DNA from 2 places in the Amedibacillus sp. YH-ame10 genome. Region 2 is predicted to be linked to the other one. Evidence: a T-box and tRNA genes for the amino acid it is inferred to sense, from the RefSeq annotation. Region 2 holds a T-box; the other holds one or more tRNA genes.
The links. A T-box is a leader RNA that pairs with one kind of tRNA and senses whether it is charged. The one in region 2 lies ahead of tyrS (tyrosine--tRNA ligase), so its partner is inferred to be a tRNA-Tyr.

Region 1 (12,502 bases), on a different contig from region 2:
TCTGTCAAAAAGAAATGGAATATCCAAGTGTTAAAGAGGTGATTGAGGCAATTCATGAGGATGGAGGTATCGCTATATTGGCGCATCCATATCAAAGTCATGTGGAAGAGGAGTTGTTGCGGTTTTATGAACTTGGTATCAACGGAATCGAAGTTTATCATAGTTCACACAACAAAGAGCAAGTGGAATATCTCCATGCATTTGCGAAAAACTATCACTTGTTACAAACGGGGGGGAGTGATTTTCATGGTAAGTATGGCAAGGAGCCGATGATTGGTGAAGTTCAAAGTGAATGGAGAAGTGAGGAGCATTGTTTATGCAAAATGAAATACTGGAAAGCACAATATTATTTGTAAAAGAATGCGGCAAGTTTTTACGTAAGGAATATACCAACCAAATACGTGAAAAAGAGGGATGTTTTGACTTGGTAAGTGATTTGGATGAAGAAATAGAGAGAAGGATTACGACTTACCTGTCTACGAAATATCCTACTCATTATTTTCTTGGTGAAGAACAACATCGAGAAATGGGGGAAGATTTATGGATTATCGATCCGATTGATGGGACAACAAATTTTATAAGTGCACATCAGGACTTTGCGATATCTATTGCATATTATCATGATTATTTGCCAGTGTTTGGAATTGTATATGATGTGATGAAAGACGAGATGTTTGTTGGGGTTTATGGGAAAGGCGCTTATTTGAATGGAGAAAAGTTGGAAGTTATAAAAGATAAAAGGTTATCAGAGTGTGTGGTGGATGTAAGCTTGCATACCATGGCTAGCGTTTATGAGCGTTATGGGAAACATTTGATAGCTCTTCAAGGAAATATTCGTGGTCATAGAAGCTTAGGGTGTGCTTCTCTTAGTATTTGTCATATTGCGAGTAGGGCGTTAGATGCGTATATATCGATGCATGTGAAATGTTGGGATTATGGGGCTGCTATGATTGTTTTAAAAGAGGCTGGTGGGTTTTGTGAAATACAGGGAGACTTTTTCACATCATCTTCTACTGGAGCTGTGTTTGCGAATACAGATGGGGTGTGCAAAGAATTAGTAACGTTTTTATCAAACTAGATGAGGGTATAGGTAGATACAGCAAGTTTGATATGAAATCTTATAGGATATAGTTCCATGTTAGTAAGGCGTGTATGTTCTGGATAGAGGATATGCACTTTTTTTTAGGTTAGAAAGGATGTGTGATAGGGGAAGGAAAATCAAATTGAGGGAGAAATTGGAAATATAAAATTTTTATTCGCAAAATTCAGCGATAAATAAAGGGGAATTTAGAAATATATTATAAAGTGAATGGAGAATTTTTTTGAATATGCTATACTTCATTTACATTATAAAAAACGTTTACTATACGTTATAAATGATTGCGAGATAGGACAAGAAAAAAGAGTTTTGTGATAGTTTTATAGTATTTAAGGATTTTTTCATAATTGGATTGTTATACTTGAGACATCTTAAGGAGATAGAAAGGAACTGAATATATGTTATTTCAAATATTAAAAAAAGATATGATGAAAAGAAAAGGCGTAAATGCTATCCTCTTTTTGTTTATCACATTAGCTACTATATTTCTATCAAGCAGTGTAAATAATATTATGATTGTCTCATCTGCCGTTGATTATTATATGGATTATGCAAACATTCCTGATACTAATGTTGTATTGAACTCAGAAAAATATAATGCAGAAATTAACGCATGGTTAAATACGCAAAAAGAAGAGGGATTGGTTACAACGTATGATTATAGTACTTTTCGAATGCTTCCAAACAAAGCGTTGGCGCAAGTAGATGGAGATGAAAAGAAAAGTATTGATAGCAATGGAGCTTCCTTATATATATGTGCAATGGATGTTGATTATAATAAAGTATATGATCAACAAGGAGAATCATTTGCACTAGCTTCAGGAGAGGTGGCGATGTCCACATCGCTTATGAATCGCAATAAGTTGAAAGAAGGAGACAACTTAATTTTATCAGTAGATGATAAAGAACGTTCGTTTAAAGTAACCGTGGAAATGAAAGATGCGGCTTATGGAAATGAAATGGTTGGAATGAGTCGTATTGTAATGAATGAGGATGATTACAAGGAAGTAGGAGAACATTTTACGACACTTGGATTATATTACATCATGTCTCCTGATGAAGTTACATTCTCTAAAAAACTTGATGATCAAGGGTTTCCAAGTATCTTTAATGCAGTTTCAAAGAGCATGTATAAGATGGTGTATTCGTTTGATATGATTATGGCAGGGCTTCTGATATTGATTGGTGTATGTCTAATTTTGATTGCGATGTTAGTTCTTAGATTTACTTTGGTATTTACGATGGAAGAACAATATCAAGAGATTGGAATATTGAAAGCGATTGGTCTTCGAGATTTTCAAATTAAGAAATTATATCTAATTAAGTACTTGGCCATTGTAAGTGTTGGTGCGTGCTTGGGATTGTTTATAAGTATTCCAGTAAGCAACTTTATGATTGCAAGTGTAAGTGAAAATATGATTATGGCAAGTGGGGATATTAATATAGGTATCAACCTATTATGTGCAGCCTTTATCATTATCATGGTGTTATCGTTCTGTTATTTCTGTACACGCAAACTAAATAAAGTTTCTGCCATAGCAGCAATCCATGGAGGTAGTAAAGGCGAAAGCTTTCATGAAAGACCAGGGTTGAGCTTGGCAAAACGTCTCCATATGCCAGTTTTCCTATATTTAGGACTCAATGACATATTTGTTCATATTCGTCGATATGCAGTTTTGATTATCACATTTTGTCTTAGCTGTATTCTTATGACGATACCTTTGAATACACTTAATACTATGACAAGTAGCGAGATGGTTACCAAGTTTATGTTAAATCCGAATAGTTCTGTCTTTGTACGTGAAATAGAATCAAAAGATGAAGGACAGTATTTGAGTGTAGATGATTTACAAAAAGGGATTACCAGATTACAAAAAGAAATGAAAGAAAAAGGATATGAAGCTGAGTTTACATCTGATTTAATTTTCTTCTTGAAATTTCGTGAAGATGAAAACGCAATGAGCCGCAAAGCCATGAGTGTTCAAGTGATGGGGAAAGAAAACGATTTTGCGCATTATTCCCAAGGAGAGGCGCCAAAGCTTATCAATGAAATTGCATTTTCAAAATCTATCATGGAAGAAGAAGGCTGGGGTGTTGGAGATTATGTAGAGACAACCATTAATGGGAAAGAACAGCGTATGTTAATCACAGGTTCTTATACTGATTATATGCAACTAGGAATGAGTGCACGTTTGAACCCACTTGTGGATACAAGCGAAGAAATTATGTTTGATTATTGGAGTGTGATGGTTCATTTGGATAGTGATTTATCTCAAGAAGAACTTGCGAAGAAATTGAGTGTAGACTTTCCAAATTATGAGTGGTTAACAGGACAAGAGTTGGTAAATCAAAATGTGGGAGGAATACAAGATATTTTAGGACAACTTGTGGTTCCAATGACTGCGATGCTATGCTTGGTGATTATGTTGATTACATTGTTGATGGAAAAGTTATTTATTACTAGAGAAAAAGGGGAAATCGCGATGATGAAAAGTGTTGGATTCCGCTATCGTTCCATTTGCAATTGGCAAGTAGGTAGAATGACTTTGGTAGTATTGGCTTCCTTCCTGATTTTGGTGCCTTTAAGTTTATTGAGTAACCAATATCTATTAAAACCTATCTTTGCTATTATGGGTGCAGAAGTAGATATACAAATTGACTTTTTACAAGTATATGTTGTGTATCCTGGGATTTTATTAGCGGGTGTTATGATTGCGACATTATTGGCAGTTCATGGTGTTAAACGAGTAGATATTCGTGAAATGAATAATCTTGAATAGGAGGAGAATCAAAATGCAAACATTAAAGATAACGAATCTATGTAAAACATATATAGTAAATAAACGACAAAACAATGTGCTACGTAACGTGAATTTTGAAATACAAAATGGGGAAATGGTCGCTATTATGGGACCTTCAGGATCTGGGAAGACGACATTATTGTATACTGTAAGTGGGATGGATCAGGCAACAGCAGGAAATGTTGACTTTTTCGGGAAGGAACTCACATCTTTGAAATCAAACGAAATGAGTGATCTTCGTTTACAAGAGATGGGATTTGTTTTTCAACAAATGTATATGCTGAAAAATCTTTCTATCTATGATAATATTGTATTACCAGCATATCAGAGTAAAGAAGGGAAAAATGCACAGGGAAGAAAAGAAATCAAAGAGCGGGCACAGCTACTTATGAGTAAACTTGGTATCAATGAAGTAGCCCATAATGGGGTAAATGAAGTTTCTGGTGGGCAATTACAACGTGCATGTATATGCCGAAGTTTAATCAATAACCCTAAGATTGTATTTGCGGATGAACCTACAGGGGCTTTGAATAAACAAAACTCATTAGAGGTTATGGAAGAGTTGAATCGTATCAATGAAGATGGAACTAGTATTATGCTTGTTACGCATGATATGAAAGTTGCGTCCAAATGTGAGCGAGTTCTCTATATTGAAGATGGAGATATTCGTGATGAAATCTCCCTTGGAAAATGGAGTACTGCGCAAGATTTATATGCAAGAGAGCGAATGCTGAATGAGTGGTTGATAAAACTTGGATGGTAGCAAAATGAAAGATATCTTACTGATTGAAGATAATAAAGAATTAGCAGAATTAATGAAAGCCTTTCTAAACAAGGAAGGTTTTTCGCTATACCACGCGACCAGTGGCGAAGAAGCTATTCTTTGGCTCAATGAACATACTACAAAACTACTTTTGTTGGATATCATGTTACCAGAAATGGATGGTTTTGCTGTTTGTAAAGAGGTACGAAAACAACAAAATATACCAATTATCATTATCAGTGCGAAATCAAATAAAAGTGATCAATTGATGGGATTTGAATTAGGTGCTGACGATTATTTAGAAAAACCAGTTGATATAGATATCCTTTGTGCAAAGATACGTGTTTTAATGCAGCGGTTTTATACGAAACAAATACAGAGTGATTTGTTATATTCTGGCGCAATTTGTATTCATGAAGAAGCTCATCGTGTTTTCCTTCATGACAAAGAACTTGAACTTAATGTAAAAGAGTATGAATTGCTTATGTTACTTGTGAAAAATACAGGAAAATCTTTACAAAAGGAATACATATTTAATCAGATTTGGGGATTTGATAGTTTCAGCGAAAATCAAACATTAACGGTGCATATCAAAATGCTGCGTTCAAAAATAGAGGATGATCCTCGCAACCCAAAACGTATTCAAACTATATGGGGGATAGGATATCGCTATGAAGAAGTATAATCAAATGATTATCATAGTGATTCTATTGTACTTTGGATTATCAATATTTGCAGGAGCTTCTTTAGTGAAAATGGAGCATGATAGTCAAAATCAATATCGAATTGAAATAAATCGTATATTAAAACAATTAAAGGATAAGGAATCATTAAAAAATTTACAAATAGAAAAGTTTACGTATGTTAAAAATGTAGACTTTTTAAGTGATTTTGAAAATAATGCAACTGTAATTAGTGAGTTTTATCAAGAAGAAAGTAGCCTCAATGTGATGATAAAACCATGGCTTGAGGATAATCAGTTAAAAGGTTATTTAAAATTCACATATCAACTTCCTAGATATAATGAAAAAAATATACTTGTCTTGGTCGAGGGATGTCTATTGTCTTTGTTCATCTTCATATTATGTATTATGCTTTACATTCGTAAATTCATAGTTCGTCCTTTTCACCAACTAAGTGATTTGCCAGAGAAATTAGCATATGGACATTTTAAAGGGGATATAAAGATAGAAAAAAGTAGATATTTTCAAAAATTTCTATGGGGGATGAGTCAACTTAAAGACACGTTAGATACATCAAAAAATCGACAGTATGATGTGTTGAAAGAAAAGAAACAAATGCTTCTTTCTTTATCACATGACATAAAGACTCCATTAAACTTGATAAAGCTATATGGGAAAGCTTTGGACGAAAACCTGTATGAGGATGAGAAAACTCGAAAACATGCCATCCATCAAATTCAATCAAAGAGTGAAGAAATCGATAGATATGTTGAGCAAATTATAAAATCTTCAAAGGAAGATATAATCGATTTTACGATAGAAAATACAGATTTTTATCTAGCTGATTTAATAAAAAATGTAGTTACAATCTATGAAGAGCAATGCGTATTACGAAATATTACATTACATGTAAATCCTTATAAGAATCGTTTGTTGAATGGGGATATTCATCGTGCACAAGAAGTGTTCGAGAATTTGTTTGAGAATGCATTTAAATACGGAGATGGAAGATTGATTGAAATTGATTTCTATGAGGAAGACTATTGTCAGTTAATCAAAGTTTACAACACAGGGAATTGCGTATCAGATAATGAATTCAATCATTTGTTTGATAGTTTTTATCGTGGCTCAAATATAGATGGGAAATCGGGAAGTGGACTTGGATTGTATATATGCAAAGAATTGATGAGGAAGATGAATGGCTCTATATTTGCGCAACAAGAGATAGAAGGAATGTCATTTGTACTTGTATTTCGTTGATGATAGATGTTACACTAAAGCTATAAGTGTGAGGTATCATGAATACAGAAAACATAAGAAAACGATTGAGAATTGATTGCGAAAAATGCTGCGGACTGTGTTGCGTGGCGTTTTATTGTGCAAAGTCAGACGGGTTTCCACAAGATAAACAGGCAGGAGTACCTTGTGTGAATTTAGATGATAATTTCAAATGTATCAAACATGAAACTTTGGTGTCAGATAAACGAAAAGGGTGCATATCATTTGATTGTTGTGGTGCAGGTCAAAAAACATCACAAATTTTTGAAGATCAGACTTGGAAAAATCATAAAATTGATTCCAATGAAATTTATCAAACGTTTTATAAGGTTATGAGACTTCATCAAGTGATTTGGTACTTATTAGAAGTATATGATAAAACTGAGGTCCAACAGTTACGAGATAGAGTTTTGCAATTATTGAATACATATGAGAACATTGATTTTAATGAAAAAGATAATTTCAATAATTTTGATGTGGAGAATTATCAATCATCTGCCAATGTTGTTCTAAAAGAATTTACGAGAGAGTATTTCCATAAAAACAGAACGCACTTTAGCAAGAAAAAAGATTATGTGGGTAAAGATATGCGTGAAATAGCTACAGCAGGCATGGATTTCACTATGGCATATTTGATGGCAACCAATTTTGAGAAATGTAATTTACGTGATATTAATTTCCTTGGAGCAGATATAAGGGATGCTAATTTTAAGGGTAGTGACCTAAGCGAAAGTCTGTTTCTGACTCAAATGCAGATTAACTCATGTATCGGTGATAGCTCTACAAAGCTTCCTAGATACCTCCAATTTCCTAAGCATTGGAATCGATAGGATATAAGATGATAAGAAGAGCATAAACTATTACGAGTGGAGGGATGATCATGCGTTTAAAAACATCTATGATATGTGTTGTGATTGTAAGTTTAACAATGATAACAGGTTGTAAAGTCCGTGAATATAAAGTTAGCGAACAAAAGGTAACATCACAAAAAGTAGATAAATCCAGCTATTCATTAGCAGATCAAGAGATAAAAACTATTGAAAAGAGTGAATATGAAGAGAGTGATATAGTCTATTATGTAGAAGACGAATTTGAGCTAGCGAGGATACTTGAATACAATATCAATAAAGGTGTATCAAAAATTTCATATCAAGCGCCAGATAAAATGGATATGGATAAGACTGCAAATTATTTAAGTTATATTGAACCCTATGATATTTCTTTACAATTATCTACGACAGATTATGAAAATCATCAAGGAAAGCTAATTTATCGCTCTAATGAAGTGGAAATAATAAATCTAGATGAAAGATACCAACAAGCAAAACAATCTGCAAAACAAGTGTATAGTGAAATAATCACTCCGGATATGGACGCAGATCAGAAAATAAAAGCAATCCATGATTATCTAATTAAAACGACCATATATAGTGAAATTGGTGAAGGGAACAATTCCAAATATCCAAATGTATTTAAAGCAGCTGGAGCCTTAGTTGATAAGAATGCAGTGTGCTCTGGCTATAGTAGAGCATTTATGATGTTAGCACGACTTGCGGATATACCGGCTATCTATGTATCTAGTGATACAATGAATCATGGATGGAATTTAGTATATGGTAATGCAGGGTGGAGATATATAGATGTAACATGGGATGATCCAGTTCCTGATAAACCCAATCATGCAGAAGAACTTTATCTGAATGTTTCTATAAATGAGTTTATGAGAGATGGGAAACACATTTTTGATGAAGATAAATCTAGTGACTATTTTTTAGATGTCGCAAAAAGTTATTTTAACAAAAACGAGGAAGTATTTCGTTGAGTATTATGGTATCATTATAAACGAGGTGATTTGATGAAATTGATAATGTTAGTAGCTGGTGACGAGTATGCAGATGAAATTACCTCTATATTGGTAGATAACAATTATTATGCTACAAATATTGGGAGTAGTGGAGATTTTTTGCAATATGGACATACTGTGTTGTTGTTAGGAGTTAAGGAAGAAGAAGTTGAGAAAGTTACGAATTTAGTCAAGAAAAAAGGACAAATTAACTCTGATGATTTTGATTACCGCAATGAAGTAATGATTCATGTACTTAACATAGATGACTATGTTAAAATTCATAAGGGAATTGTTGAATAATTTCTTAGTAATATTTTTAAAATAAAAATTTCAGCATGATTTTTGATTGGAAGAAAAGCCTGTATTTATCGGTTTATTTGATGTTTTTTTAAGCCAAATATAAATTTATAAAAAAAGCTAAAAAAATATTGACAGAAGAAAGTTCAGATGGTATTATATATGAGCGCTGTTCCCCAAAGGGAAGTGGCTGCACCGATAAAATCGTGGAGGTTTAGCTCAGTTGGGAGAGCGTCTGCCTTACAAGCAGAGGGTCGGGGGTTCGAGTCCCTCAACCTCCACCATGATGTGCCGACTTAGCTCAATTGGTAGAGCAACTGACTTGTAATCAGTAGGTTGTGGGTTCAATTCCTATAGTCGGCACCATTATTTAAAAAGAGCTGGGGAGGTAGCGAAGTGGCTAAACGCGGCTGACTGTAACTCAGTTCCTTACGGTTCGGCGGTTCGAATCCGTCCCTCCCCACCATCTTAAATTTTTTATTGGGGTATAGCCAAGCGGTAAGGCACCAGACTTTGACTCTGGCATTCCACTGGTTCGAATCCAGTTACCCCAGCCAATATTTATTTTCGCAACTATAAATGACCCGTTAGCTCAGTTGGTAGAGCATCTGACTTTTAATCAGAGGGTCGGGCGTTCGAATCGCCCACGGGTCACCATTTATTGTTGCGGGTGTAGTTCAATGGTAGAACTTCAGCCTTCCAAGCTGACTACGTGAGTTCGATTCTCATCACCCGCTCCATATAGCGAACCTAAGATAGATCATATGATGGTCTATCTTTTTTTGCGCGAGGCTGGTGTTCTCGTGGCGATTAAACATGAAAGTCAGATTTAAGGCTGGCTGGGGTAATGCTTTATATGGCTGAGTGGAATGCTTGTGCGCTTGGCTCCCCAAAAAAAATCGCTCTTTTTAAATTGTGGAGGACACGTGCTTCCCGACCCTACATTTTCGAAGAACTTTAAAAATTCACAATTTTTTAAAATAATTTAGGATTTTTCATTTTTGATTTCGTATATAAATAGTATAAGAGATAAAAAGGAAGAATCTTATGAGGTTGTTTTGGTATAGGTGATTTATCTTCTACGCCAAATTAAGGAGAAATTTCAACTTTTTTAATTTTTTTCAAAATTATTTAGGATTTTCAACTTTTTTTCTCGTATATAAATAGTGTAAGGGATAAAAAGGAGGACTTTTATGTATTTGTGTTTGAAGTTATATTTACAAGTAGATGCTACATTAGAGAAGTATTTGTTAACGTATGAACAAGGTTTCAAAAAGGAAGTAGTGAGAATTTGTGATTTGTTTAAACAACGGGGAAAAGTATTTGAATATCCATATCGTTACTTCAATAAATCGATTTCTTATAATAGCAAGCATTTAGTTCTTGCGACAGCAAAAGAAATGTATTTAGCAGATATACAAAAGAAACGCTTTACATATGGATTTTCAAGTTATTGGAGTAATTCCTCATATACAATAGATGATGATTTAAAATTAGAGCTTGGTTTAGATTTCCATCGTGATAAACTTTTGGTGCCATACTATCTCAATGCACATACCTTGAAAAGAATCAAAGAAGGTAAGTTGATGAATATGAAGCTGATCAAAAGAAAATCTGGATGGCATGCGCTTATATATGTTTGTTACGAACCAGAGCCTACGAAAAGTGAGCGTTGTATGGGAGTAGATATTGGCATCAAAGTCCCTGCAGTATGTGCTATATCGCAAACACAGTATCGATTCTTTGGAAACGGTAGACAAATCCGCTTTGAACAAAGGCGATATTGTGCTCATATAAAAGCAATGCAAAGAGGTAAGCAGTTTGGAAAACTGAAAAGATATGAGCATAAATTGAGTCACATTTTGAATAACTTCGACCACCATATATCTAGCGAAATCATTGCATATGCAATAGAAAACGATATTGGAGTTATCAAGTTAGAAAATCTTACTGCAATCAATCAGAAATTTAAAGTATCAGGCACGCCTAATATTTATCTTTGGTCATATCGTCGTCTTCAAGAGTATATCGCATACAAGGCGAGTTTAAATGGCATAAAAGTAAAATATATCAATCCATACCACACCTCTCAGATTTGTCCTTCTTGTGGACAGCTGAATCATGCGAAGGATAGGAAATACATATGTAGTTGTGGCTATCACAATCACAGAGATATTGTTGCGGCAATCAATATATTGAACGCACTTTGAGCTGTTTTTTAGCTTGGCCTACAGTATTCTTAAGGGATACAGCTGTAGGATGGATGAAGGCGCATCCTATTGTTTGAAAAAACGAAATCCTGCCATACGGTTCGAACCTCAGCCTGCACGAAAAGCGTAGCTAACTTTTTGTGTGGGTTTTTAATTCTTTAGAATGAGAACGAAATTAATCAACATACTATTTATGAGGTGATAATTATGGAACAAAATAATTTGGTAGAAGAGATAAATCAACTGTTGAAAGGCTCTCATATGGGAGCATATGTATTTCAAGATTTAAAAGAAAAACTGAAAAGTAAAGAATTGAGAGATGTATTTAATCAAATTTTGGATAATTTGCATACACATGAAAGAGCCTTAACAGCGCTTGTGATTTCAGAACATGGCGATCCACAAGATAGTGCTGGTGTAAAGGGCACAATTGCGGATTTTATGCAATCCGTGAAAAACATGGCATTATCCAATGATAAAGAGATACTCGATGAAGCGGTGAAGGCAATGGAAATGGCAATCAAGGCGATCAAGGATTTCGATGAAAAGCATTTCACATTGAAAGAGGATATGGAGAAAACCATACGTATTATGATGGATGACTATAGTAGCACCTACCATATGTTGCATAAATTTAGTATCGAATATAGGTAAGATAGTAGAGACTTTTCTGAATTCATTGTATAATCGTGTATAAGGAAGGTCGATAATTATGAACGTACAAGAACGATTTTTAAAATATGTAACATTTGATACACAATCTGATGAAAACTCATCAACAACTCCTAGCACTTTGAAACAACTGGAGTTAGGGAAGTTTTTAGTAAATGAACTTCATCAATTAGGTATTGAAAATGCGCATTTAGATGAGTATGGTATTGTGTATGCATCTGTATCTGCGAATACACAAGGATTGCCTAAAATTGGTTTCATTGCCCATATGGATACATCTCCTGATATGTTAGGTAAAGATGTAAAGGCAAGAGTCATCGAGAATTATGATGGTAATGATATTGTGTTAAGCAAAGAACTTAAAATATCTATGGGACCACAAGAATTTAGTAATCTTTCTACAAAAAAAGGAAAAAGACTGATTGTTACAGACGGTACTACGTTGTTAGGTGCTGATGATAAAGCAGGTATTGCGGAAATTATGACGATGCTGGAGCGATTGTTGAAGGAAGATAAGGCACATGGAGACATACGTATCGCTTTTACTCCTGATGAAGAAGTAGGTAGAGGTACAGAACATTTTGATATCAAGAAATTCGATGCGGATTTTGCGTATACTGTGGATGGTGGAAGTGTGGATTGTGTCGATTATGAATGCTTCAATGCAGCAAGTGCACATGTAGAAATCCAAGGAAATAGTATTCATCCTGGTGATGCAAAAGATAAAATGATCAATGCATCTTTAGTGGCGATGGAATTTCATTCGATGTTGCCAGTGCAACAAAATCCAGCTTATACACAAGGGTATGAAGGTTTTCACCACTTATGTGATATGCAAGGAGAATGTGAACAT
Region 2 (12,502 bases):
AAAACGATAAGCTTGCGCATGAAATCACCTCTGCATTATTATATCATATTTTCATGTTACAGGATATCAAAAATAAAACGATCCGTGAGGACCGTTCCCTATCTTTCGTTTTTGTTACGGAAAGAATTGCATTCAGTTTCGCAGCATGAATTTGGTATTACACAATTATCACATGCCACGGAAATTGTTTCAGCTTCACAATGTGCATCTTTGTGATAAACACAATTTGCGACACTGCATAAAATTTCAGTTTTCTTCTGCATGATAACACCTCCAATACGTAGTATGTGAGGATTTCCTTGTCTTATGAAGAATAAATCAACATCGCTGAAAAACAATAGGTCTGTTCCTCTTCACCTTCACATATGGCACTTGAAAACTTGATATCCAAGACATTGATATCTTCGTTATCTCTTAAAAATTCATTGATTGCATCACTTAGATCATCTTCATGTTCTTCATCAAACACTTTCACCGCAAGCATTTATATCACCAAATTTACTATACCATTCCTCCCTGTAAAAATGTGTCATTTTCTGCCATCCACGCATCTAACATGAATTCCTTTCCATAGCTTATTGGAACCATTGGTAAACGTAATACATTCTTACAAACACCTTTGCGACATAACATATATTTCACTGGAGAAGGAGATGCTTCACAGAATATTTTTTCTGCACACTCATATAACATGTTTCCTAGCTCCTCATCTTGACATCCACCTTCTATAAAGCTTTTCATCTGTGGAAGAATCATATGTGACATTACAGAAACCACTCCCATTGCACCAGCTTCAAAAGACTCCACAAAATATCCGTCCTCTCCACTATAAACACGAAACTTTGGATATTGTTTCATTACACATTTTACTAAATCAAGATCTTTTGATGCATGTTTTAACGCAACAATGTTTGGACATTCATCCAATAACCTCAACAAAGTATCACACTCCAGCGTACAGCCTGTTCTAGAGGGAATGTTATACAACATAATAGAATGATGAATACACTGTGATATCTTCTTAAAGTGTTCATATAAGCCTTGTTGGGTTGGTCGATTATAATACGGCGTAACCAACAACACTCCAGCAATATCTCGATTTTCTACTTCCAAGCAATTTTCAATTGCTAATCTTGTACAATTAGAACCACACCCATACCAAATAGGAACCCTATGTTGTGCACGTTCAATTACAAAGTCTAGAATTTGTACTTTCTCTGTTCTTGTAAGAGTTGGTACTTCTGCTGTTGTTCCACATACAATTAAGCCATCACACCCTTGGCTTATCTGCTCTTCTACCAAATAACCCAAAGCATCAAAATCAATTTCATCATGTTCCTTAAACGGCGTAATCAGTGCAGTCATAATCTCTTGCATCTAATTCCCTCCTAATAGAATTGGTTGAATCTGTTTATGAACAATTGCTTCATCTAATGCACTTTCCAATAATGTCCATTCCGCAACAATGCTTCGCTCTTTTTTAAATGGAGCATCTTGACGAAATGGAATTGCATAGATATTTTTTGTTGCTAATAAGCGCATAACATTAGGACCACTTATTCCTAATCCATCGTTACTTGCAATACCAAACACCACATTCTTCTTATTACGAATCATTGCTTTTGCCGCAAGAGTCACTGGATGATCGTATATCCCATGTGCAAGCTTTGCAGCAACGGTCGCAGTCATAGGCGCAATAACCATGATATCCATATCGTTATTTGGTCCAACTTTTTCTGCTTCTACAATCGTATGAATAATATCATGCTTGGTAATTGATTCTACCCTCTTTAAAAATTCTATGTTTTCAAAGAATCTAGTAGAACAAGAGTATACATTTTCACTCACCACACAAACAACATCATTGTTCACACATAACTTTTCTAGCTCTATCAGTATTGCATGATGATTACAAAACGAGCCACATATACCAAACAAAATCCGCTTACCCTTCATTGCTTAACTTCCCCCTTATAAACTCAGCGATTATATTTCCAGCGGTAACACTTGCAAAACGTCCAGGTAGATTTCCAGCTTTGATAATACAAATCCCCAATTCCCTAGCTGCATCCATATCGATCACATCAGGAGTAACAATATCAATGATAACTGGTCTTTTGGTCCATTGTTGCATCCTCTCTCTATTTAACACATCCCCTATCGAAGTATTAATGATAACATCTCCACATGTTGTATACTCATTCACTTCAATGAAATCTTCTTGCTTCTCGCAAGTTCTTCTTATCACGCGCGTATTTACGTGTAGATTATGAAGGATATCATAAATGACTTTACCACAATTTCCATATCCAATCACATCTACTTGTATATCATAAATGCTTCTAGCACAACAACCAATGAGTTCATTCAAGACACCCTCTGCTGTTAAAATCGCATTATCACGAATGACTCCTTGATCTTCCATATAGTAATATGTTTGATATGGAAGTTTCTCTAAAAATTCATTTCGCAAACCACAGAAAATAAGAATACTTTCTTTTAATTCACTCCAGAATTCATCTTTTTGTCGTATACAAGCAATTTTCCCTTCTTTATCCACGCCTTTTACTGGTAACACCAATACATCAATTTCTCTTTTGCACGTCTCTAAATCATTCACATTATAAACATCCATTACACAAAAGGATTTTGATAAATTATCGTAAATTTGTATCATTCGATCATCACTGCAAATCACCGCAATCTTCAAAATGTCCCCTCCTTTGATTTATACTATGATGTTTGTACAGGTTTTGCGATAACAAAAATAAAACAGAGTAGATAATCTCCACTCTGTCTTTCCCTACGCTTGTGTAATTACAAAATAATTACGTTTTCCTTTTTTAATTAAGGTATCGCTATTTGAAATCGCATTTGCCTTTGATACAACAAATTCGCAATCTGTAACTTTATCACCATTGATTTGTACAGAACCTTGCGTAATCCATTCTCTGGCTTCTCGCTTACTGCTCGCAATTCCAGCCGCAACCAATGCATCTACTAACATTAGATTATCATCTATGCTTCTTTTCTCAAAGCCTTTCAATGCATCCGTTACTTCATCTTTTTCTAAATCTTTGATATTCCCTCTAAATAATGCTTCTGTAATTTTCAAGGCTTTGTTGTACTCGTCTTCTCCATGAAGGAAAGAAACGACTTCTTTTGCCAATGCTTTTTGTGCTTCTCTTCTTCCGGCATCAACGTTTACCTTCTCTTCAAGATCATCAATTTCTTCTTTGCTTAAGAACGTCAACTTCTTTAGATAATCAATGACTTTTTCATCTTCTGCATTCACTAAGAATTGGTACATTTCATATGGAGATGTTTTTTCTTTGTCCAACCAAACATTTCCAGATTCACTCTTCCCAAACTTAGAACCATCTGCTTTTGTAATCAATGGCATCGTCATACCATAGCACTCTACATCTGCGCCATGTTTTTTACGAATCAATTCTAATCCGCTCGTAATATTACCCCATTGATCTTGTCCACCAATTTGTAATGTACAACCTTTATCTTCAAATAGGTGTAAGAAATCTAGAGATTGTAAAATCATATATGAAAATTCTGTATAACTAATTCCAGATTCTAATCTACGACGTACTGTATCTTTGTTGATCATATAGCTTACATTGAAGTATTTTCCATAATCACGTAAGAAATCAATAATCGTGATATCTTTTGTCCAATCTAAATTGTTTACCATTTCAAACCCAAACAATTCTTTGATTTGCTTACTTAAACAAACATAGTTATGTTCTAGAATTTCCTTTGTCAACATGTTACGTTCGCCTGTAGCTTTTGGATCTCCAATAAACCCTGTAGCACCTCCAACAAGCATAATTGGATGATGTCCATGTTCCTTTAAACGGCGAGCACACAATAGACTTGAATAATGTCCAATATGCAAGCTATCTCCAGTAGGGTCAGTTCCGATATAGAATGTTAACCCTCCATTATTTAGTTTTTCTTCTAGTGCAGGACTCGTTACATCATTTACAAGTCCTCTCCATTTTAGTTCATCAAATAATTTCATAATTTCATATCCTTTCTCATAAAAAAACGTCCTTTTATCCAAGGACGTCATAAACGTGGTACCACCTTAGTTCTCTATGTAATTCATAGAGCACTCAATCTCGTAACGTGAGACACGGCTTTACTTTGCATAAAGCAGCTCCGAGTTGTATGCATGACTTTCATCTGCGATTTTTCACCAACCAATCGCCTCTCTAAGCATTTCCATCATGTTCTTTTCTCTTCATCGCTAATATTTCATAGTATAGATTTTAATCGTATACTTGTCAACTATTTTGTAGATTTTCTAGGTGTATAAATGTAACTTAACTCAATTTCTTTATCTGTTACTTCGTTATCTTCATGCAACATCTTCGTCAATAAACGCATCGCAACAGCACCTAAATCGTAGTCAGGGATTTTAAATCCTGAGATTTGAGGACGCGCCATCGCATTGTATTTACTATCTAAGATACAAACAAGTTCCATATCATCTGGAATACTAATACCTGCTTCTTTGGCAGTATTCATAACAGCCATTGCTTGAGAATCACGATATGTAATTACAACATCATGTTTCTTTCCTTGTTTCATATATTCTTTTAAGAATAAGTAAGAAGAACGATATTCTTTAGGAATTGCCAAGAAGTTTTCAAACTTCAAGCCATTCTCAGCAAATGCTTTTTGTAAACCTTCGTTTAACTGTTTGATCATTGCAGGATTTTTACGGTCTTCAATCAACGCAATATTTGTTTTCCCTGCTTTGATACAACCCATTGCATAGTCATATACAAGTTTTGCATAATCTACATAAACAGAACCAACAGTTTCATCACTCATACGGTTTCCAATCACAACGATTGGTACTTGATAGCGTGTTAATTGATTTAATTCTTCTTTGTTCAATTTATCATTAAAAATCACAACACCATCTACACGAGATTTGATGATATTTTCGATGATATCATTCATTTCTGTAATACCTTCTGTAGTTGTGTGTAACATAATGTTATATTTATAAATTTTTGCTACATCAATTAACCCATTGATAATTTGTCCAGTGTAGAAATAACTAGCTTCTGGTACAATCAACGCAATCGTTGTGGTTTTTTGTAAAGCAAGCCCCTGTGCAATTGCATTTGGCTTATAACCCAGTTTTTCAATTGCTTCCTGCACTTTCACTCGTGTATCTTCACGAACAACTTCACTTCCGTTGATAACACGGGATACGGTTGCCAGCGATACATCAGCTTCTTTCGCTACATCGTAAATCGTAATTCTTTTCATAATACATTATCCCTTCTGATCATCATTGTGATCATTCTCCGTGTTTAGTACACGTTTCAACCCATTAAAAGCGCTCTCCGCAATTTTTAACGTTCCCTGTTTCATCTTCTTTACACCATCTACTACACGCTCATCATGACGCACATTATCAATGGTATCATTCACACTATCCACTACTTTTGAAACCGTATCGTTCTTCATCACTTCATGGATTCCATCTTGCAACGTGTCCACGAGTTTATTTCCAAACTCTTTTGCTTTTTCTTTGCCCGCAAGTACATCCTCACGTTCTTGAAATGCTTGTACGCTTTCTTTTGTACGATTGATAAGATTCGTAGTTTCTTGTTTTAAACGTTCTAGTTTTTCACTCACTTCTTCAGAGTTGATACTCCCTGCTAGCCATTCGCGAAATTCTCGGTATAGACGGTTAATTTCTTCTTTTGCATCATCTAATATTTTTTTCTTATCACTTGTGTCATCATCATCCATAGAGATGATGGTGAATTTCGCTTCTTTTTCTAAATTTTCTGCTTGTTCCGCATATTCATTTGGTTCCATAAGCTACTCTCCTTCTTCATCAGCTGGGGTTTTACCATTTGTCTTATCTTTACTAACAACGGACATTACCCAATCTTTAATGGAAGAAAAATTTTCAATTACAGTCACAATCGTTGAACGCACAGCAGTTTTGCTAGCTTCATGAACACAATCCACCGTTTCACTTAGTTCATTCAGCGTATTCAAAGGTTTATCCAGTGTTTCCAACTGACGATTGGTTGTATCCAATGTTTTTTTCATACTGATCACCGCTTCATTTGCGCTTTTCATAACACAAATCAAATGTTTAACGAAAATTGCCAAAAATATGAGCACTATAACACCCAGTATTGGCAGTGCTGTAGAAGCCACTTGACTTGTTAATTCAAATAATTGATCTAATCCCATAGAAACACCTCATTTATCATTTTAACTTACTTTGTAACTTTTTTCAACAATTAATGAAAACCCTTTACAATATTTTTTAATTTATAGATATCTTTACTACTCATAAACAGATAAACCGCTGGTCCTTGCTGTGCTAACATCTTCGCTGCTTCTTCATCTTCTTTGATGACAACCGCATGTTTACACTTGTTGGCTAAGTCTTCAATGGTAATATCAATGCCATCCTCTTTTGCTGCATTTTCTGGAAAATGACACAAGTAGACTTCATCTGCTTGATCCAATTCTTCCGCAAATCGATCCATAAAATAAAAGATACGTGAGAAGCGATCCGGCTTGAAAACCGCAATCACTTTCTTACCAGGATATTTTATTTTTGCTGCTTCAATCATATACTTTACAGCCGTTGGATGATGGGCATAATCATCAATATACACATTATCACCTTGTTCCTCTGTTGTGAAACGACGTTTCACACCTGGAAAGGACTGTAACCCTTCTTGTAGTATTTCTGCACTTAAACCTTCCATGATTCCAAGTGCAATTACACCAAGACTATTCCATAATAAAGGTTTCCCAACAAATGGAAGTTTAAAACTACCAAAGTGCATTTTTTTATAAAGAACATCAAAGGACATCCCTTCTTCATTTTGCACAACATGAACTGCTTGCACATCATTGTGTTCCATTAGCCCATAGTATAAATGTTTCGATGTGACATGTAAACTTCTTACACTTTCATCATCCCCAAACATAACTACTCCTTTTTTTATTTGATTTGCAAAGGTTTCAAATGCATCACAATAATCTTCCATGTCTTTATAATAATCCACATGATCAAGTTCAATGTTCGTAATAATTGCATATTCAGGCTTATACGCTAAGAAATGGCGTTGGTACTCACATGATTCTACTATGAAGTATTTACTAGCATCTGGCATTTCCCCTGTTCCATCTCCAATCAAATAGCCCGTAGGGGCAACTAGTGACATTACATGAGAAACCATTCCTGTTGTTGTTGTTTTACCATGTGTTCCTGCAACTGACACAGACGTATACTCTTCCACTAATTTCCCTAAAAATTCATGATACCAATACGTCGTTACACTAGGATTGGCAAGTGCTTCTTGAACTTCTGGGTTATCTTCATGAAACGCATTCCCAATAATAACAACATCATGATCATGTATATTTTCTTTTGAAAAACTAGTAATAGGAATCTTTCTTTCTTCTAATGGTTTCTGTGTAAAAATATATTTTTCAATATCAGAACCACTTACATCATCTCCACGATCCGCAACAATGGTCGCAAGTGATGCCATTCCTGATCCTTTGATTCCTATAAAATGATAATGCATTTCCAACACCTCTTTTTATTTAATTTCTGCTTCATCATCACTATCACGTATTGGGGTAGATTCACCAAACAAAGAAATTTGCATGATATCATCTTCCTCTTCATCTATGTCATTGTCCATAATTAAATCATCTAAAGACAAACTATTTACATCTTCATCGTCAACATATGTTTCTATATCTTCTTGTGGGGATAAGATATCTTCCGTTTTACTCTTTTCTTTCTTCTCAATTGTTTCTTGGGCCTCTGCCTCAAATTCTTCTAATTCACTAATTCCATAATACGGTGAAATCACAGTTCCTAAAGGATTTGCTTTTTTCGCTTTTGGAAGTGTAATAGATAGAGAAGACCCTTTTCCTTTTGGTTTCTTTTCATCATCTTTCGACCCGAAAATCGGTGAAATCACAGGTGAAAACTCAAACTCTACTTTTTCTTCTCGTACAGGCGTTGTATTCATACGTTTCGTTTGTACAGAATGCGTAGTCGTAACGCTCTGTTTTGGCTTTTCATCTGTTATCTCAATACTAACAAATTTTTTACCTTCCTCTTGTACAGGTTCCACCACAGGTTGTACAATCTTTGGTTCTTCTTTTATGATAATCTTTTCTTCTTTGATTTCTTCTTTTTTTGCTTGTTCTACTTTATATTCAGATAATGAGATATCTTCTAATTCATCTTCTACAATGATATCAGCATCTGTTTCTTCAAACAACATAGATCCTAGTTTTCTCCAAATTGACATATTCCTCACCTATCCTTTCGCAATGTTTCCAAAAATCTGTCAATTTCATCTCTCGTCTTACGAAAGCGTGAAACGAAACGATCAATTTCTACTCCGTTTGCATATGCTACAAAACTAGGAATACCCATAACACCTAATTCTTGACATACTTCCAAACAATCATCACGATCTACATAATAGAATTCATACGCATCGTATTTCTTCATTAATTCCGGTATAAATGGTTCTATAAACTTGCAATCTGGACACCAGTTTGCAGAAAAAACAAAAACACTCAGAGGCTTTCTAGAAGCCTCTTTAAATTCTTCTAAAGAATGGATTACCTGCATTGTCTCTTTCATGAAATAACTCCTTTATTATTCGGTCAAAATCATCTTATATCTATTATATCATCATTTTATGAAAATTTATTTTTTATTTTCATAAAATCTACTTATTTTTCAAAGGTTGTTTCTTCCATACCGCGCGATAGATAGGCTGACCTAATTCCATAAAGCGATGCTCATATTCCGTAATAACATCTTCATTGTGTTCAACTCTGCGATAATCTACACTAAATTCATGTAAAAACCATCCTTCATTCTGAAATTCCAAAACAGAATATTCAAATAAAGATACGTTATCAGTCTTCATTTGAATTTCCCCATCATCGATTAGGATATGGTGGTATTGTTCAATAAATGCGTGATTCGATAATCTTTTTTTATGTGCACGTTTTTTAGGCCATGGATCCGAAAAGTTCAAGTGAATAACATCCACTTCTCCCTTCGCAAACCATTCTTTGATATCTTCAGCGTCATCATTGATATACAACATATGTGCGGGTGCTTCTTCAAGATTACTGTATTTACGAACAGCAAGTGCCGCAACACTTACGTTCTTTTCAATACCAATCCAACCAGCATCCGGATATAGTTGCGCCATACCAATCCAGTAATCACCCTTACCCGTTCCTATCTCCACATGCAATGTATCTCGTTGTAATCTCTTTTTCCATGTTCCCGCTGCTTCTTTTACATCTTTAACAACGACTGGTTGTTGTTCTAAAAAATCTTCTGCCCAAGGCAATTTACGCATTCTCATAATGTACTCCTATTCTGCTAATTTTTCTATAGATTCACTATATATAGCAACCGCTGTATATAAATTTTCTAATTTGATTCCTTCATCTCTTTGATGACACGCACCAACAAAGATATCTTCTTCTACTTTCTGGTTCGGAAATTCAGGCCCAAATGCAACGAAGTTTGAAAACTTCTTCGCATACGTTCCACCACCAATGGTCATGTTTGGTGTAAAGTCATCATGACTATATTTACGATACACACTAGAAAGTGTCGTTACCAAATGGGAATTTGGATCTACAAACAATGGGTTTGCCTTACGTAAAACTTCCAATTGCAATGGATAATTTAAAGCTTTTGCGTGTTGTACAATACTTGCTTCTATCGCATCTACATCCGCATCGTTAGGATAACGTATATCCACTATAATTTCACTTTGTTTATCACTTATATTCACAACCCCAGTATTCATGGTTAAAAACCCCATATATGCTCCATCCATCGCAATACCTAAAGATTTCCCCATCCAATCATGCAACATTTGATAGGTATGTTTCGCAAATGTATCCTGATATGCATGTCCAACAAAATTCAATATGTGAAGGGCTGCATTTACGCCTAGATATGGAGTTGCCCCATGAGCAGAAACACCCTCTATATGACAAACAACTTCACCATCCACTGTTTCCATATACCCTTGTAACCCATGACTCTTTAAATAGAAGTCGAACAGTTCCAGCAATTCACTCGCTTCCTTTTTCAAGATTGCGCTTGCTTTTCCAATCACAACATTAGGTCGCTCTCCTGCATGCATTTCCTTAATTATAGTTTCAGCACTTCCTTGATAATGTACATGCAAACCACCTTTTTCTCCATAAATAACTGGAAAATCCGCATCTGGTGTAAATCCAAGAGTTGGTACTTGTGCGTGTTTTACATAGTACTCCATACACTCCATCCCAGTTTCTTCATCACACCCCAATATCAACATGACTTTTTTATTTAGCTTTATTTGTTGATCGCGAAGCATTTTCAATGCATAAAAACCTGCCATAGCAGGTCCTTTATCATCCAAAGTACCTCGTCCAAACATATACCCTTTTTCAATTTCTCCACCAAAAGGATCCCTTGTCCAACCATCTCCTATGGGTACAATATCAAGGTGCGCTAACACCCCAACACTTTCTTCACCTTCCCCATATTCAATGACTCCAGCATAACCATCAATATCACGCACAACAAAACCATCTCTTTCACCAAGTGAAAGCATATAATTTAAAGCTTCTCTACATCCTTTACCAAAAGGCGCATTCTTTGTTGCTGTGGTATCATCCCGTTGAGAATCTATCGCAATAAGTCCTTTTAAATCCTTTATAAATGCATCTCCATAAGATACGAAATTTTTCATCCAATCCATTCGTATTCACCTCTGCTATATTTTATCATAAACCCTATCATTTACCTAAAGTATTTTCCTTAAATTTTTCATAAGAAAAGCAACCAGATGAACTCTGATTGCTTCTGTATTACTCAGCTGTTTCTTCTTTTGTTTCTGTTTTTACTTCTTCTTTTTTCTCAGGCTTAGGCAACAATGCTTTCGCGCTTACATTCACACGTCCACGATCATCAATTTCCATAACCTTAACTTTTATAACATCGCCGATTTTTAATACATCTTCTACTTTTTCAACACGATCATTGTTGATCTTAGAAATATGTAATAAACCATCCGTTCCAGGGAACAAGTTTACAAATGCCCCGAATTTTTCAATACGAACAACTTTACCTTCATAGATATCGCCAACTTTCGCAACTTTTACGATGTTTTTAATGATATCTGCAGCTTTGTTAATAGATGCACGATCCATATGGTAAATAACAACGTGTCCATCATCTTCGATGTCAATTTTAACTTCATTACAATCTTCGATGATTTTGTTAATTACTTTACCATTTGTTCCGATAACTTCACGAATCTTATCTGGATCGATATAGAATTGTTCAATCTTAGGTGCGTATGTACCTACATCTTCTCTTGGCGCAGGAATTGTCGCAAGCATATTTTCAAGAATTTGTTCACGAGCAGATTTTGCTTGTGTCAATGCCTCTTTAAATATATCTTCTGTAATTCCAGTTACCTTAATATCCATCTGTAATGCCGTAATACCCTCTGTAGTTCCAGCCACTTTAAAGTCCATGTCTCCAAAATGATCTTCCATACCTTGGATATCCGTTAATACAGTATATTTATTGTTTGTTTCATCCATGATTAGACCCATTGCTATACCCGCTACTGGAGCTTTGATAGGAACACCCGCAGCCATCAAAGACATTGTGCCTGCACAGATGGAAGCTTGTGAAGAAGAACCGTTAGATTCTGTAACTTCAGCTACTGTACGAATGGTATATGGGAATACTTCCGCGCTTGGTAACACTTGTGCTAATGCACGTTCACCTAATGCCCCATGACCAACTTCACGACGTCCTGGATTCCCCATACGTCCTGTTTCTCCAACAGAATATGGTGGGAAATTGTAGTGATGCATGAAACGTTTTGTATCTACTTCTGTAACATCATCAATGATTTGATGATCGTTCATTGGTCCTAATGTAGTTACACTTAAAACCTGAGTTTCTCCACGTGTAAACAAGGCACTACCATGAACGCGTGGTAAAATATCGATTTGAGAATCCAAAGGACGGATTTCATCAATCTTACGTCCATCTGGACGGATTTTATCTTCAATAATTAAACGACGCACTTCATCTGCCTCAATACTATGACAAATTTCTTTTACTTGTTTTAAAGTTTTATTTTTTGTAGCGTCATCTTCATATGTTTTTGCGTCGAACATAGCAACTGCTTGTTCTGTGATTTCATCGATTTTACCATAACGTTCCAATTTCTTTTCAATAGAAACTGCTTCACGCATTGGTTTTTCGAAGTTTGCACGTACTTCCGCATCAATTTCTTCACTTACTGTATACAGTTTTACTTCCATTTTTTCTTTACCAACTGCTGCTGCGATTTCCTCTTGGAATGCAACCAACTGTTTGATATGTTCATGTCCGAACATAATCGCACCTAACATCGCT

Region 1: it encodes a tRNA-Tyr, which carries the amino acid that the T-box ahead of tyrS (tyrosine--tRNA ligase) is inferred to sense. The anticodon was not compared.

What each region holds. Positions count from the first base shown of each region.
Region 1 is NZ_JBSPFA010000022.1:7,076-19,577, forward strand. It holds gene ACWG42_RS10265 (PHP domain-containing protein) at 1-356, shown strand, start outside; gene ACWG42_RS10270 (inositol monophosphatase family protein) at 317-1,078, shown strand; gene ACWG42_RS10275 (FtsX-like permease family protein) at 1,525-3,879, shown strand; gene ACWG42_RS10280 (ABC transporter ATP-binding protein) at 3,893-4,663, shown strand; gene ACWG42_RS10285 (response regulator transcription factor) at 4,668-5,348, shown strand; gene ACWG42_RS10290 (sensor histidine kinase) at 5,335-6,606, shown strand; gene ACWG42_RS10295 (pentapeptide repeat-containing protein) at 6,645-7,454, shown strand; gene ACWG42_RS10300 (transglutaminase domain-containing protein) at 7,505-8,446, shown strand; gene ACWG42_RS10305 (cyclic-di-AMP receptor) at 8,480-8,770, shown strand; tRNA gene ACWG42_RS10310 (tRNA-Val) at 8,976-9,051, shown strand; tRNA gene ACWG42_RS10315 (tRNA-Thr) at 9,058-9,133, shown strand; tRNA gene ACWG42_RS10320 (tRNA-Tyr) at 9,150-9,233, shown strand; tRNA gene ACWG42_RS10325 (tRNA-Gln) at 9,249-9,324, shown strand; tRNA gene ACWG42_RS10330 (tRNA-Lys) at 9,349-9,424, shown strand; tRNA gene ACWG42_RS10335 (tRNA-Gly) at 9,434-9,507, shown strand; gene ACWG42_RS10340 (RNA-guided endonuclease TnpB family protein) at 9,961-10,977, shown strand; gene ACWG42_RS10345 (DUF2383 domain-containing protein) at 11,185-11,631, shown strand; gene pepT (peptidase T) at 11,690-12,502, shown strand, end outside.
Region 2 is NZ_JBSPFA010000027.1:21,494-33,995, forward strand. It holds gene ACWG42_RS11520 (hypothetical protein) at 1-20, opposite strand, end outside; gene ACWG42_RS11525 (DUF1540 domain-containing protein) at 99-263, opposite strand; gene ACWG42_RS11530 (sporulation protein Cse60) at 305-484, opposite strand; gene dapA (4-hydroxy-tetrahydrodipicolinate synthase) at 502-1,377, opposite strand; gene ACWG42_RS11540 (dipicolinate synthase subunit B) at 1,378-1,956, opposite strand; gene ACWG42_RS11545 (hypothetical protein) at 1,946-2,710, opposite strand; gene tyrS (tyrosine--tRNA ligase) at 2,804-4,036, opposite strand; T-box leader at 4,074-4,271, opposite strand; gene ACWG42_RS11555 (LacI family DNA-binding transcriptional regulator) at 4,306-5,301, opposite strand; gene ACWG42_RS11560 (hypothetical protein) at 5,308-5,859, opposite strand; gene ACWG42_RS11565 (histidine kinase) at 5,863-6,246, opposite strand; gene murC (UDP-N-acetylmuramate--L-alanine ligase) at 6,297-7,601, opposite strand; gene ACWG42_RS11575 (internalin) at 7,617-8,342, opposite strand; gene ACWG42_RS11580 (thioredoxin family protein) at 8,348-8,683, opposite strand; gene trmB (tRNA (guanosine(46)-N7)-methyltransferase TrmB) at 8,772-9,425, opposite strand; gene pepV (dipeptidase PepV) at 9,435-10,823, opposite strand; gene pnp (polyribonucleotide nucleotidyltransferase) at 10,933-12,502, opposite strand, start outside.